Regions from separate parts of the Rhodococcus sp. MPR-R1B genome, predicted to be linked through region 2. Evidence: riboswitches for the same ligand, from Rfam matches in the RefSeq annotation. Region 2 holds a riboswitch; each other region holds the start of a gene.
The links. A riboswitch is a leader RNA that binds a small molecule or an ion and turns the genes downstream of it on or off. The one in region 2 is predicted to bind thiamine pyrophosphate.
Positions count from the first base shown of each region.

Region 1 (4,276 bases), on a different contig from region 2:
GTGTACTTCACAGAGTTGGATCAACCGGCCCAACTCGGATCGGTGTTGATGGCCTTGGCGATCGGCGGCATCATCGGCTCTCTCGCGTACGCCCCACTGGCGCCGATCATGTCCCGGCGGCTGATCATGATTTTTGCCGTCGCCGTTCTCGGCATAGCGATGCTGGCCATGGCGCTCCTACCTCCACTGTGGGTGATCCTCGTACTTGCCGGACTGCAGGGCCTCGTCTACGGACCAGTCGGCCCGATCGCCAACTACGCCATGCAGACGCACAGCCCGGAGCACATGCGTGGACGCGTCGTCGGTGTCATGACGTCGACGGCCTACGCCGCCGGCCCGCTCGGCTACCTCGCGGTCGGCCCGCTGCTCGATCAACTCGGAATCGCGTCGACCTTTGTGGCCCTGTCGATTCCGATCATCCTGATCGCCGCAGTCTGTGCCTCTCTGCCGGTGCTTCGCGAACTGGATCGTCCGCGGCACTCGACCGACGTCAGTTGAACCCCATCACGTCGTTGCCCCAGGCGACGCGCAATCCGTGATCGGGGTCGCTGACGAGGGTGTCGGCGGAGTCGATCAACAGCGTCGACCGCTTCTCTTCCTCGTACGGCGCCCAGTGCTTCGAGCCGTCGAGGGCCGCCGGCACGGCATGCCTGGCGAAGGCCAACCATCGCCGTTGGATACGGCCGGCCACCTCCATCGCGGCCTTCCGACCGCCGAGCCAAAACGTGGGGTCGACGTTCAGGGTTCCGAAATTGCCGAATACATAAGGTAATTCGGTCGCGTGGCCCGCGCCGATCCGCGCCGCCTTGAGCATCGGCGTCGCGTGATCGAAGCGGTAGACCCATGTAGGGGAATGCCTGCAGTGCGCGTCTGCGATCCAGAGGGTCGGCATGCGAAACGCAGCGTCCCGTGACAGTGCCAGCGCGCCACTCGGTTTCGCATGGTCAGGGTAAGCCGACATGATCTCGGCAAGTTTGGTCGCGGAGATGTCGGGGTGATCGTCGGCCAGTAATTGGAGCATTGCCTCGACGGACTGCGCACTCACCGGCATCAGCGGAGACTTCATGAACTTGAAGATCGACGCCTCGTCCTTGTTGGAACCGATGATCAGTGGGATTCGGTGCGCGTAACCCTTCTGGAAAGCCGCAACCGGGTAGTGCGGCACCAGATCGCGATCGACAACGGGTGCCATCGCCAAAGTTCCCGGAATCCGGGTCGGAATTTCGTTGACCAAATCATCGCTTGCCTTGACGAGCAGTTCCAGATCCGTGGTCAGCAGATCGCCTGCGTCTTCGGGGTCGATCGAGAGCAGTTCGAGAAACCGCTCCGCCACGGTCTTGGCGCGCTCGGCCCCGTAGACGGAGGTCGCGGGCGGACTCTGGGCAATCGCACGATGGAACAGGCCTTCGGCGCTCGGACAGGTCATGAGCGTCGTGATGGATCCTGCGCCGGAGGACTCACCGAACACGGTCACCGCACTCGGGTCACCACCGAAGGCGTCGATGTTGTCTCGAACCCATTCGAGTGCCGCAATCTGGTCTCGCAGACCACAGTTCGATTCGAAAACAGTATCCGCGGTGGAGAATGCAGACAGGTCCAGGAATCCGAGTGCGCCGACGCGATAGTTGAAGGAGACGAGAACGAGGTCACCGGTTTCAGCCAGATGACGGCCGTCGTAGATCGTTTGGGCGGCGGACCCGAGGCAGTAGGCGCCGCCGTGAATCCACACCATCACCGGTCGCGGCGTGGCGTCGGGTCGCGGGGCCCAGACGTTGATCGACAGGCAGTCCTCGTCGATTTTGAAGGCCCGATCGATCGGAACCGCCGGACTCTGGCCTTGCGGCGCGATCGGCCCGAACTCACGACAGTCGCGCACCCCGTCCCACGGCTGTGCGGGTTGTGGCGCTCGGAACCTCCGCTCACCCACCGGCGCCGCTGCGTAGGGCATGCCCTTCCACGCGAATACACCGCCATCCGGATACCCGCGGGCTTCTCCGCCTCGCGCCCGGATCACCAGAGTTCCGTCCTCGCCGAGATTTGGTCGAACGTCGGTCTCCATGTCTGAATCCCCTCCCGACCCGCGCGTGTGGCAATCAAGACCAAACCTACCAATCTCGGACGGGTGTGCGCCGAGTACGCAACCCCTCGGTGTTAAGGTCGCCTAGTTCTGACACGGGGTGCTCCGCATGGGCGGGGCTGAGAACACACCCGGGAACCTGATCAGGTAATGCTGACGAAGGGATGTCATGGCTACTACGCAGCCTGCATACAATTCTGCCGAAAACTCGGTGGCCACAGCGCCGTCGACGGATCGGTTCACAGATCGACTCTGGGCCGAGACGAAGGCCCTCCGCGAGTCGATCGACTCACTGGAGTTCCTCCGCCGCCTCGGCGACGGAACATTGCCTCTCGACGCGTTCCGCACGTACATCGAGCAGGACAAGCTTTATCTCGAGGGGTATTCGAAAGCGTTGTCCCTGGTCGCGGCCCATGCCCCGGATCCGCAGTCCGCGGGCTTCTGGTCGAATTCCGCGTCCACGGCAGCGACAGTGGAATCTGCGCTTCACGACGGACTTCTCACCGGTGGAATTCTTCCAGCGGGATCGGGAAGGCTCGAGCATTCGCAGGCCTGCCTGGGATACGTCTCGTATCTGACGGCGACTGCAGCAACTGCGCCTTACCCGGTCTCCGCAGCGGCAGTACTCCCCTGCTTCTGGATCTACGCCGAGGTCGGCCGCGATCTTGCCGCTTCAGCGCGCGAGGTACTCGACGCCGATCCGTCGCATCCGTACGCACAGTGGGTCACGACCTACGACGCACCCGAATTCCACGAGTCGGTGGCGCAGGCCCGCGTACTGGTCGATGCTGCGGCCGAAGCTGCCACCGAGACAGAGCGTGAGGCGATGAGTGAAGCATTCCGCATCGCCAGCCGCTATGAGCTGATGTTCTGGGATTCCGCACTCCACCAGCAGCCTTGGCCGGCGTCGTGATGTCGTTTGCGGCGCTGCGCCGCACGCTTGCCACGTCTGCCGCGATCGCAGCCGCGTTCACAGTTCTGACCGGATGCGCCTCTGACACCGGCTCTTCCGACGGGACCATTCGGTTCGCACTCGACTGGACACCGAACACGAACCACACCGGTTTGTACGTAGCACTCCAAGAGGGCTACTTCGAGGACGCCGGCCTGGACGTCTCGATCCTGCCGTACAACAACACCTCGCCCGACACCCTGGTCGATGCCGGCAATGCCGAGTTCGGCATCAGCACACAGAGTCAGGCCACGTTCGCCCGTGCAGCCGGCGCCGCCACGACGTCCGTCATCGCGCCACTTCAGCACCGCGCCACCGGCATCGGCGTGAAGGCGGATCGTGCGGACATCACGCGCCCACGTGATCTCGACGGGAAGACGTACGCCGGGTTCGGCGATCCCGGCGAAGTCGAAACGCTGCAGCAGATCATCCGCAACGACGGCGGGACCGGGAACTTCACGACGGTCACGCTCGGAACTTCCGCGTACGAAGCCGTGTACTCGGGCCAGGCAGACTTCACCGTCTCCTACTTTGCGTGGGAAGGCCTCGAAGCGGAGCGAAACGGAACTCCGATGCGGTACTTCCAGTACACCGATTACGGCTTCCCCGATGCATATTCGATCGTGATCAACGGCAACCAGCAGTGGTTGAAAGACCATCCCGACGAGGCACGCAAGTTCGTCAAAGCCGTTCAACGCGGATATCAGACTGCTGCCGACAACCCGGACCGGGCCGCGCAGGATCTCATCGACGCGAACCCCGGAGCTTTCACCGACGAAGACCTCGTGCGTGAGAGTCAGCGGATGCTCGCCGCCGACTACATGAAAGACGCCAACGGCGTCGTGGGCGCCCAGAATCTCGAAACCTGGTCGGGCTACTCGGGATTCCTCTTCGAGAACGGATTGCTTGCCGGACCGGACGGGAAGCCGTTGACCCAGAAGCCGGACTGGTCGGAGTACTTCACCAATGAGTATCTCGACGCGTCCTGACGTGAGCGGACGGTTGGTCTCGACCATGCGGCGGGCGCTTCCCGCGCTCGCCGTGGTGGTGCTCCTCGTGGCGGCGTGGCAGATCTACGTCGAGATCAGTGGGATTCGGCCGCAAGTACTTCCGTCTCCGGGGCGCGTTCTGTCCCAGGGGTGGGACAACCGCGAGATCATCTCCGGCCACGCCTGGTCGACATTGCAGGTCACGTTGGTCGGCTTCACTGTTTCATTGGTGTTGGCCTGGATTCTTGCCGTGATCGT
Region 1 is NZ_JBXAFO010000025.1:24,871-29,146, forward strand. It holds gene AC1Q61_RS26205 (MFS transporter) at 1-498, shown strand, start outside; gene AC1Q61_RS26210 (carboxylesterase/lipase family protein) at 491-2,059, opposite strand; TPP riboswitch at 2,164-2,259, shown strand; gene AC1Q61_RS26215 (TenA family protein) at 2,247-2,990, shown strand; gene AC1Q61_RS26220 (ABC transporter substrate-binding protein) at 2,990-4,018, shown strand; gene AC1Q61_RS26225 (ABC transporter permease) at 3,996-4,276, shown strand, end outside.
Region 1: linked by a shared signal. The riboswitch ahead of AC1Q61_RS26215 (TenA family protein) and the one ahead of AC1Q61_RS08055 (3-oxoacyl-ACP reductase) in region 2 are both predicted to bind thiamine pyrophosphate.

Region 2 (4,276 bases):
ACGGAACAACCCACGCGCCTGCAGCACCGGAATCACGTGATCGACAAAATCTTCCAGACCCTGCGGATAGGTCGGCGGCATCAGATTGAAACCGTCGGCACCGCGGCCGTTCAACCAGGATCCCATCTCGTCGGCAATCGACTCCGGTGTTCCGATCATCGTTGCGTGACCACCACCCGCAGCCAGCGTCCCGAGGAGTTCCCGCACAGTCGGTGCGTCCTTCTCGACGATCCGCAAAATAGTGGCGTAGCGTCCCTGCGGCCCTGTGAACGCTTCGAGTGGAGGCAACGGGGGCACGGGCCCGTCGAGATCCCAGTTCTCGCAATCCTGTCCGGTGAACAACGAGAGTTGGCGTATCGACTGTTCGGTGGGCAGCAGGAGATCGAGTTCGGCCTTCTTCGCCCTGGCCTCGGCGACGGTGCTGCCGACGTAGGTGACCAGTCCCGGCATCACGGCGACAGAGTTCGAATCCCGGCCGGCTCGCTCGATTCTCGATTTCACGTCCGCGTAGTAGGTCTGTGCGCTGGGTAAGTCGTAGGCAACCGAATAGATTGCCTCGGCGCGACGCGCCGCCAGATCGCGGCCCTGCTCGGACGCCCCGGCTTGGAACAAGACCGGCCGGCCTTGCGGGGAGTGCGGAACCGTCAACGGCCCGTCCACCCGAAAATGTTTGCCGTCGTGATTGATTCGAGAAATCCTGTTTGCGTCGGCAAAACGCCCCGACCGGTCGAGAATCAGCGCGTCTTCCGACCATGAATCCCACAATGCGAGGGCCACTTCGACAAATTCGTCGGCTCGTTCGTATCGGGATGCATGATCGGGCATCGCCTCGAGTCCGTGGTTGCGCGCCTCCTGGTCGAACATCGAGGTCACGACGTTCCAGCCGGCCCGTCCGCCGCTGATGTGATCGAGCGAGGCCAACAGTCGCGCCGCGTGAAACGGCGTGTAGAAAGTGGTGGAAATGGTGGTCACCAGGCCGATGTCCGCTGTCGCTCGTGCCATGGCAGTCAATGCGGTGATCGGCTCGAGAAACCACGACGCACCCGACTCCGGTTCGCGAACACTGTGACCGTCAGCGAAGAAGACGGCGTCCAGCTTTCCGCGTTCGGCGATCTGGGCGAGCGACTCGTAATACGTGATGTCGCCGAGACTTTCGACCGGTGAGTCGCGATGACGCCATGCCGCACTGTGATGTCCGCACCCGAGCAGGAACGCACCTATCCGTAATTGCGCGCCCATCAGTTCTTGACGAGTCCGCCGTCGACAACCAGGTTCTGACCGGTCACGGCCCGTGACCATGGTGAGGCGAAAAAGAGTGCAGCGTCGGCAAATTCGTCCGGCGTGGTGACTCGGCGCAGGGGAGTGCTTGCAGCGATCATGTCGAAGACGGCTTCGGGTGTTGCGGCGCTCGCATCGGTGGTGCGGAGCAAGCCGCCCGAGACCATGTTGACTGTGATCCCGTCCGGACCGAGGTCGGCGGACAGCGTCCGTGTCAGTGCCAACAGTGCGGCCTTGGCAGCGGTGTAGTCGTGGTACGGAACTACCGGATTCTGGACCAGATTGGTTCCGACAGTGATGATTCGGCCGAAGCCGAGTTCGCGCATGCCTGGTAGCGCTGCCTGGGTGGTATTGAGTGTTCCGGCAACAGCTCCGCGTAGTTGAGAGTCGAAGTCGGCCCAGGTGATCGTGTCCGCGTTCGGCCGTGCATCGCCGTTGAACGAGAAGTCGACCAGTGCATTGTCGACCACGGTCGAGATCGGTGCGTCGAATCTCTCGCGTGCAGCGGAGAACAACTGGTCGACGGAACTGCGGTCCGTCACGTCCGCCTGGACTGCGAAGGTGCGATCCTCACCCAGTTCGGCGACCAGGGCCTCGGCGGCATCGTGGCTCTTGTTGTAGTTCACGATTACGCGGGCGCCCGAGCGGGAGAATGCTCGGCTCAGTGCGGCGCCGAGCCCGCGGGCGCCACCGGTGATCAGAACGATCTGCTCGTCGAGGTTCAATGCGCGCTGAAATTGCTGTTCGGTCACGTCGACATCCCTCCGCCAGTGCTAACTGGTCAGGTTCATCGGGTCTGATCTCAGCCGACTTTTTCGGCACCCCGTGTCACCGTCCATCAGACCACGTGAGGTGAATCGTCCTGAACGCCGGGTGCGTTGTAACGGCCGGCGCGATGAGTTTTCGATCGCTCGGGAGTCGTAATTGCAAGCGAAGTGGCAACCGGCCGCTCGCCTTCGCCCCAGGAGATTCCGATGACCACCCAGCCCGTCCACAACGAAACTGTTTCCGGTAACGCCACGACGACGACACCTTCGGCCACGGCTCGCAAGCTCGGACACGTCCTGAGTGGGCTGTTCGTCGTTTTCATGCTCTTCGACGGCATCATCCACATTCTCAACCTTCAGACAGTCAAGGATGCGTCGGCTGAACTTGGGTTGCCGGACTCGCTGGCATTGACGGCTGGGGTGGTGCAACTGATCTGCCTTGCGCTGTACGTGATTCCGCGAACGTCGATACTCGGCGCGATTCTGCTCACCGGTTACCTGGGGGGAGCGGTGTTGACCAACCTTCGAGCTGAACAGCCTCTGCTGAGCACGACCCTGTTTGCCGTCTACACCGGAATCGTCATGTGGGCGGGACTGTATCTCCGGGACGTGAAGGTTCGCGAGATCATCCCGCTGCGTCGGGCATGAAATAGGCCCCCGAGGGGGTTGCGTGGGACGCGGTGTCCCATTATGTTTGACCTCATTCAAGTCCGTCGACTGCAATCGACGGACTGGCCGTGAGGAGACACCGATGGCTCGGTCAGCGTCGATCGAAGTGGAAAAGCCGTACCACCAGGTACTGCAGACTTTGTCCGAGGGCTCAGTTGCCCGCAGTTTCGATCCCTATCTCGACATCGACTGGGATTCACCAGAGTTCGCGATCGATCCGCATGATCCGAGATGGGTGCTCTCGTCCGTGTCGGACCCCCTCGGGGCGACGCAGTGGTACCAGGATCAGTCGTTGGAGCGTCGAATCGCCATGGGAATGTGGCGTCAGGCGAACGTGACCAAGGTGGGTTCGGCCTTCGAGAGCATCTTGATCCGGGGAATGCTGCAATACATCATGGCGCTACCCAACCAGTCGCCTGAGTTCCGGTACTGCCTGCACGAGATGACCGAAGAGTGCAATCACATCCAGATGTTCCAGGAACTCGTCAATCGCATGGACATCGACGTGCCGGGTATGCGTCCGATGTTCCGGCGACTGTCGCCGATCATCGGAGTGCTGGGAGCAAAGTTCCCGGTCATCTTCTTCATCGGCATTCTGGCTGGTGAAGAACCGATCGACCACTTCCAGAAGGATCTCATCCGTGAGGGTAAGGACACGCCGCCGGCGATGCTCCGCACCATGGAGATCCATATCGCCGAAGAAGCGAGACACATCTCGTTTGCTCACGAGTTCCTGCGCAATCACGTCCCCAGACTCAGTCGTACGAGTCGAGCCATCACATCGGTCGCCTTCCCCGGCGCGATGCGTTGGCTTGCGGGTGAAATCATGTCACCGCCAAAGGAATTCGCCGAAGAATTCGGAATCCCGGACGAGGTGATGAAGAGCGCCTTCTGGGGGAGCCCGCATTCACGCCGCATCCTGGGTAACTACTTCGGCGAAATGCGAGCCCTGGCAGACGAACTCGGATTGATGAATCCGGTGTCGAAGCGTGCGTGGCGAAAGCTGCGCATCGACGGCGACTACGCCCGCTACCGCGGCGAGCCGAAGCGTTCCGACAAGACCCGGATCTAGTCCGGCCGCGAAGTTCCTCCGTCGGAGGACACCAGCTCGGCTATGAGCGTGGACAATTCGACATGGGGATCGATCTGTAGTCCGCTCGAGCGGGCAACGCCGTCGAACATGTACCAGGTGTATTTCGCGAGGTCGGCGACGATCTCTTCGCGGCTCGGCTTCGGATCGGTGCTTCGGACCCAGTGGGTGAGCGTGCCCTCGACCATTGTCACCACTGCGAACGGTAGTGAATCGAAGGGTGAGGAGTCGATCCCCACGGATCGACCGACTTCGGTGATAGTGGTGAGGGCGGAGTCGGCGATTGTGGCCTTCAGACTGCTGATCGCGTCGATGCTCTCGTCGTCGTAGTCGGTGGGGCCGGTACCCATGAACTCGTGAATCCGCGGATGCTCGGTGATCCACTCGGCGACGGCGCTGATGGTTCGGGTCAGGATCTGGTCGAGAGTGCCTACCGAAATGCTCATCGAAGCATCCAGGGCCGCCGCAAATT
Region 2 is NZ_JBXAFO010000004.1:127,080-131,355, reverse strand. It holds gene AC1Q61_RS08060 (LLM class flavin-dependent oxidoreductase) at 1-1,239, opposite strand, end outside; gene AC1Q61_RS08055 (3-oxoacyl-ACP reductase) at 1,239-2,003, opposite strand; TPP riboswitch at 2,021-2,114, opposite strand; gene AC1Q61_RS08050 (DoxX family protein) at 2,253-2,693, shown strand; gene AC1Q61_RS08045 (AurF N-oxygenase family protein) at 2,797-3,786, shown strand; gene AC1Q61_RS08040 (TetR/AcrR family transcriptional regulator) at 3,783-4,276, opposite strand, start outside.

Region 3 (4,276 bases), on a different contig from region 2:
AGTTCGATTGCGTCGGGCAGCAGAGTCCGCTCGTCGGCGATGACTTCGAGTTTGACCCAGTTCGTCTCGAGCGCTTCGCGTGCCAACTGCGCCGTCAGGACCGCTTCGGCGGCGCCCCGACACCCGGCGGTGTTCGGCAACGGTTCGATTCCGAGGCGACGAAGCAGGTCCAGAACGCCGGTGCCGCCTGCCGCGTCGACTCGCCGCATCGCGACGGTGGTCAGTTCGGTACCGGAGGCGACAAGCGCTTCCTCGAGCACCGCAAGGTTGGCGGCGCCGCCTGTCCCCGTGATGAGCCGGGAACCGAAACTGCGGCCCGCGATAGTGAGAAGGTCCTGCTCAGCCACCCTGCACCGCCGTGAGGATCTCGATTTCCCAACCACGTCCGACGGATTCGTCCCAACGCCCGCGAGGAAAGAGCGCACCGTCGACGGCGACGGCGATGCCTTTGCTCGGCAACTCGAGGTGCGTCAGAAGTTCGGTCACCGTGACTGCTCGATCGAACTCGAGATCTTCGCCGTTGACGGTGATCCCGATCGGGACCTGCTCACTCATGAATTTTCCTTAGCTACTGCGAACCGCTCGGGTTCGGTTCCTTTTACCTCGACCAAAGATGTGCCGTTCAGCAACGCGACCGTCGCATCGGCGGTGACGGGCGTCAGCAGGACCCCGTTGCGGCCGTGCCCGGTGGAGACGACAACACGATCGGACACGCGCCCGATCAACGGCAGGTTGTCCGGCGTCATCGGACGCAGACCTGCCGCGCACTCGTACAGTTCGTATTCGCCGATCGCCGGCATCAGGGCCTCGGCATCGTTGATCAGGTCCCGTACGCCGGCCATCGTGACCTGTGTATCCTCGCCGGACTCGTATTGTGTTGCGCCGACGACGATTCCGTCACCGCGCGGGACGAGGTAGGCGGGCCGCCCGTGGACGCTTCCGCGGATGGTGCGGCTGGGCGCCGGGGTGACTCCAGGCCTACTGCGCAAGCGAAGGATTTCGCCCTTGACCGGGCGTACCGGTAGCCCGGGCCACAGCTTGGGTGACGCGATACCGGCGGTGAGCACTATCTGATCGGTATCGAGTTCGGCGAGGTCGTCGACGGCCCGCGCGATCAATTCGACGCCGGATTCCGCACAGGCCTTCTGCAACGCCGCCAGCAGAAGTCTGTTGTCGACGGCGGACTCACCAACAGCCATCAACCCCGACCGGATGCCCCGGCCCAGCATCGGTTCGAGTTCACGGATGCGCGCGCGACCGAGAACTTCGAGTTCGTGCCCCTGCGAGCTCACCCACTCGGCGATGGTCTGCAGGTCCTGCGCGTCGGCAGCGTCGAGTGCAACCGTCAGCGAGCTGTCCGCGGTGAAGACCGATTGCCCGAATTTTCCGAGTTCCTCACCGAACGTCGGCCACCGTTCCAGGGACGCTGCACCGATTGTCAACGCGGTTTCTTCACCCGGCCAGCCTTCGGAAAGCGGGGCAAGCATTCCGCCCGCCACCCACGAAGCACCTGATCCAATGGACGGGTCGTACAACCGAACGGCCCACCCGTCGCGGGCTGCTCGCCACGCGATAGCGAGACCGATGACACCGCCGCCGACAACCGACACCGTACGAGCGTGTGTACTCACGAAACTCCACCTCCACTTCCTGCGCCGGCATGATCCGGGTCAGGTCTGACGGTCGGGATCTGGTCGCGATCCCCTCTCAGCCCTACGAACCTCGCAGTCACGACAAAAAGTGACGACGACGTTTCAGGACTCCCGTGTCGAACCTTGCTCCCTAGAGGCTACCGTTTGCTCCGTGCACCCCACACATCCCAGTAACGACATCGACCGGCGCGAGCGCCTGGCAGCAGCACGGCTGTACCTGTGCACCGACGCGCGCCGCGAGAAAGGCGACCTCGCGCAGTTCGCCGAGGCAGCATTGTCCGGCGGAGTCGACATCATCCAATTGCGTGACAAAGGCTCTGCCGGTGAGCGCGAGTTCGGCCCGCTCGAGGCCAAGGACGAACTGGTGGCGCTGGGCATTCTCGCGACCGCAGCGCGACGCCACGGCGCATTGTTGGCCGTCAACGATCGCGCGGATCTCGCGATGGCTTCCGGCGCCGACATCCTCCACCTCGGCCAGAACGACATTCCCGTCCCCTACGCGCGAACCGTTGTCGGTGAAGACGTAGTCATCGGCCGTTCGACGAGCAGTCGCGCGCAGGCGAGTCTGGCCGCCATCGAAGAGGGCGTCGACTACTTCTGTACCGGGCCGGTCTGGGCGACACCGACCAAACCGAATCGAAGTGCGTCCGGTTTGGAACTGGTTCGATCGACCGCCGACGCCGCACCGCCGCGGCCCTGGTTCGCGATCGGCGGCATCGACGAGGAACGTCTGCCAGAGCTGCTCGATGCCGGCGCCACGCGCATCGTCGTCGTGCGTGCAATCACGCAAGCATCGGATCCCCAGGCGGCCGCGCAACGCCTCGCCGCAGCCGTCGCTGGGCGCTGAAAGCCGGTAACTGGCGTTCGTCAAGTGTTTGCCGGGCGATTTCCGCACAGTTACGGGTCAGCACGCCTGACTCGAATTGTGAACGGAAGTTGTCCGATCAGACAACAAACTCCCAGTTCCTAGGTGCGATTGGATGTCCGAAAAGTCGGATTAAGTGATCTTGCTCACAGTTGCTTCGATTGCGTGTCACATCCCATTCGGTTTGTTGTAGTTTACCTCCAGTTACTAACTGAACCTAGGAGCACTAAATGGGATCCCTCGACACCGGCTCGCTCAGCACCGAATCGCTCGAAGACCTGAACCTCGGCAAGATCAGCGAGCTGCTCAAGCTCGGTATCACCGCGGTCAGCTTCATCACGGCGCTGAACTCGCTCAGCTGAGCCTCGTTTCGGTCGACGACCGAAACACCGAAGGGCCGGACTCCCGCGGAGTCCGGCCCTTCTGCTGTGTATGAACTGTGAAGACTCGAGTGCTACGACTGCGTACTCGACGCCTCGGACAGGTTCTGGTCACTGCCTGACTGCTCACTGCCTTGGTGGGAACTACCCGACAACCATCCGAATCCGCCGTCCTCGAGCACGACGGTGTGCGGATCGCCGTCCACGGCCACAACAGGCTCGGTCCGGAGGTCGGGCCATGAGGAACCGAAGCCCGGATGCAGCGGCAGTGAGTCGACGTCGGCTTCGCGTACCCACCGCAACTCGGTGCTCTCACCATTGGCAACCGTCGACAGTGGATGCGCCGCGTCAGCCACGACGGTGGTGTAAGTCCACCCGCTCTCGGCGCGCATCGTCACTACTTCCCCGCGGACACGGACGGCGTCCTCGGCGATACCTGCTTCTTCGTGTGCTTCCCGGACGGCAGCGTGCGTCGTGCTCTCGTGTGAGTCCCGCGCTCCGCCGGGCAGTGCCCACGTTCCGCCCTGATGGCTCCACGCCGCACGATGCTGCAGCAAGACCATGGGTGATCCGTCCGAATCGGGGGCACGCAGAAGCAGTCCTGCGGCTCCGTGTTTACCCCAATGCCGAGTACCGTCCGATCCGATGGACCAACCGTCACCGTCACCACGCATCGACTACCTCGCTCCGCCTGCTCTCGCCGTTGTCCCACACTAACCGTTTCAATCTGCTCCAGGTGTAGGTGATGCTTATATGCTCGCGAAGATGCCCTGAATCATTTCTCGGCGGCATCATTTCTCGGTAGCCCGCCTACAGCGAAGTGAGGTGCTCGATGGTCGACCGTGTCGTCCCGTCCATCGAACCCCGGTCGCTGCCGCCCTCCGAGGCCACATCAGTGTCGGCGGAGGACGAGCAGGCACTTCTGCGGCGCGAACTGCAGGCCTTCATGTCCTCGACGCCTGGCCGGTTGACCGTCGTCGGACTGATCCTGATCGCGATCACTTTGATCGCCGGACTCCTCGCCACCGCAGCGATCGAGAACCGCCAGGCGAACCTCGACCTCCTCCTCGTCGAAACCGAGCCTCTCGCCAACTCGGCCCAGAATCTCTACAGTGCGTTGTCCTTGGCAGACGCCGCCGCGGCCACCGCCTTCATCTCCGGCGGCCTCGAACCCGCCGAAGTCCGCGACCGATACACGCAGTCGATCGGTGAGGCCTCTGCGGAGATCGTCCAGGCGTCGGCCGGTCTCGACTCGACCGATCTTGCCGGTCACAGCGCGTTGACCACAATCTCGACCGACCTCTCCGTCTACACCGGGCTGGTCGAAACTGCACGGGCGAACAATCGCGTCGGAAACCCGGTCGGGGCAGCATATTTGA
Region 3 is NZ_JBXAFO010000008.1:211,934-216,209, reverse strand. It holds gene AC1Q61_RS14155 (thiazole synthase) at 1-347, opposite strand, end outside; gene thiS (sulfur carrier protein ThiS) at 340-555, opposite strand; gene thiO (glycine oxidase ThiO) at 552-1,631, opposite strand; TPP riboswitch at 1,631-1,777, opposite strand; gene thiE (thiamine phosphate synthase) at 1,804-2,499, shown strand; gene AC1Q61_RS14135 (hypothetical protein) at 2,748-2,879, shown strand; gene AC1Q61_RS14130 (NUDIX hydrolase) at 2,972-3,571, opposite strand; gene AC1Q61_RS14125 (GlnX family signal transduction membrane protein) at 3,730-4,276, shown strand, end outside.
Region 3: linked by a shared signal. The riboswitch ahead of thiO (glycine oxidase ThiO) and the one ahead of AC1Q61_RS08055 (3-oxoacyl-ACP reductase) in region 2 are both predicted to bind thiamine pyrophosphate.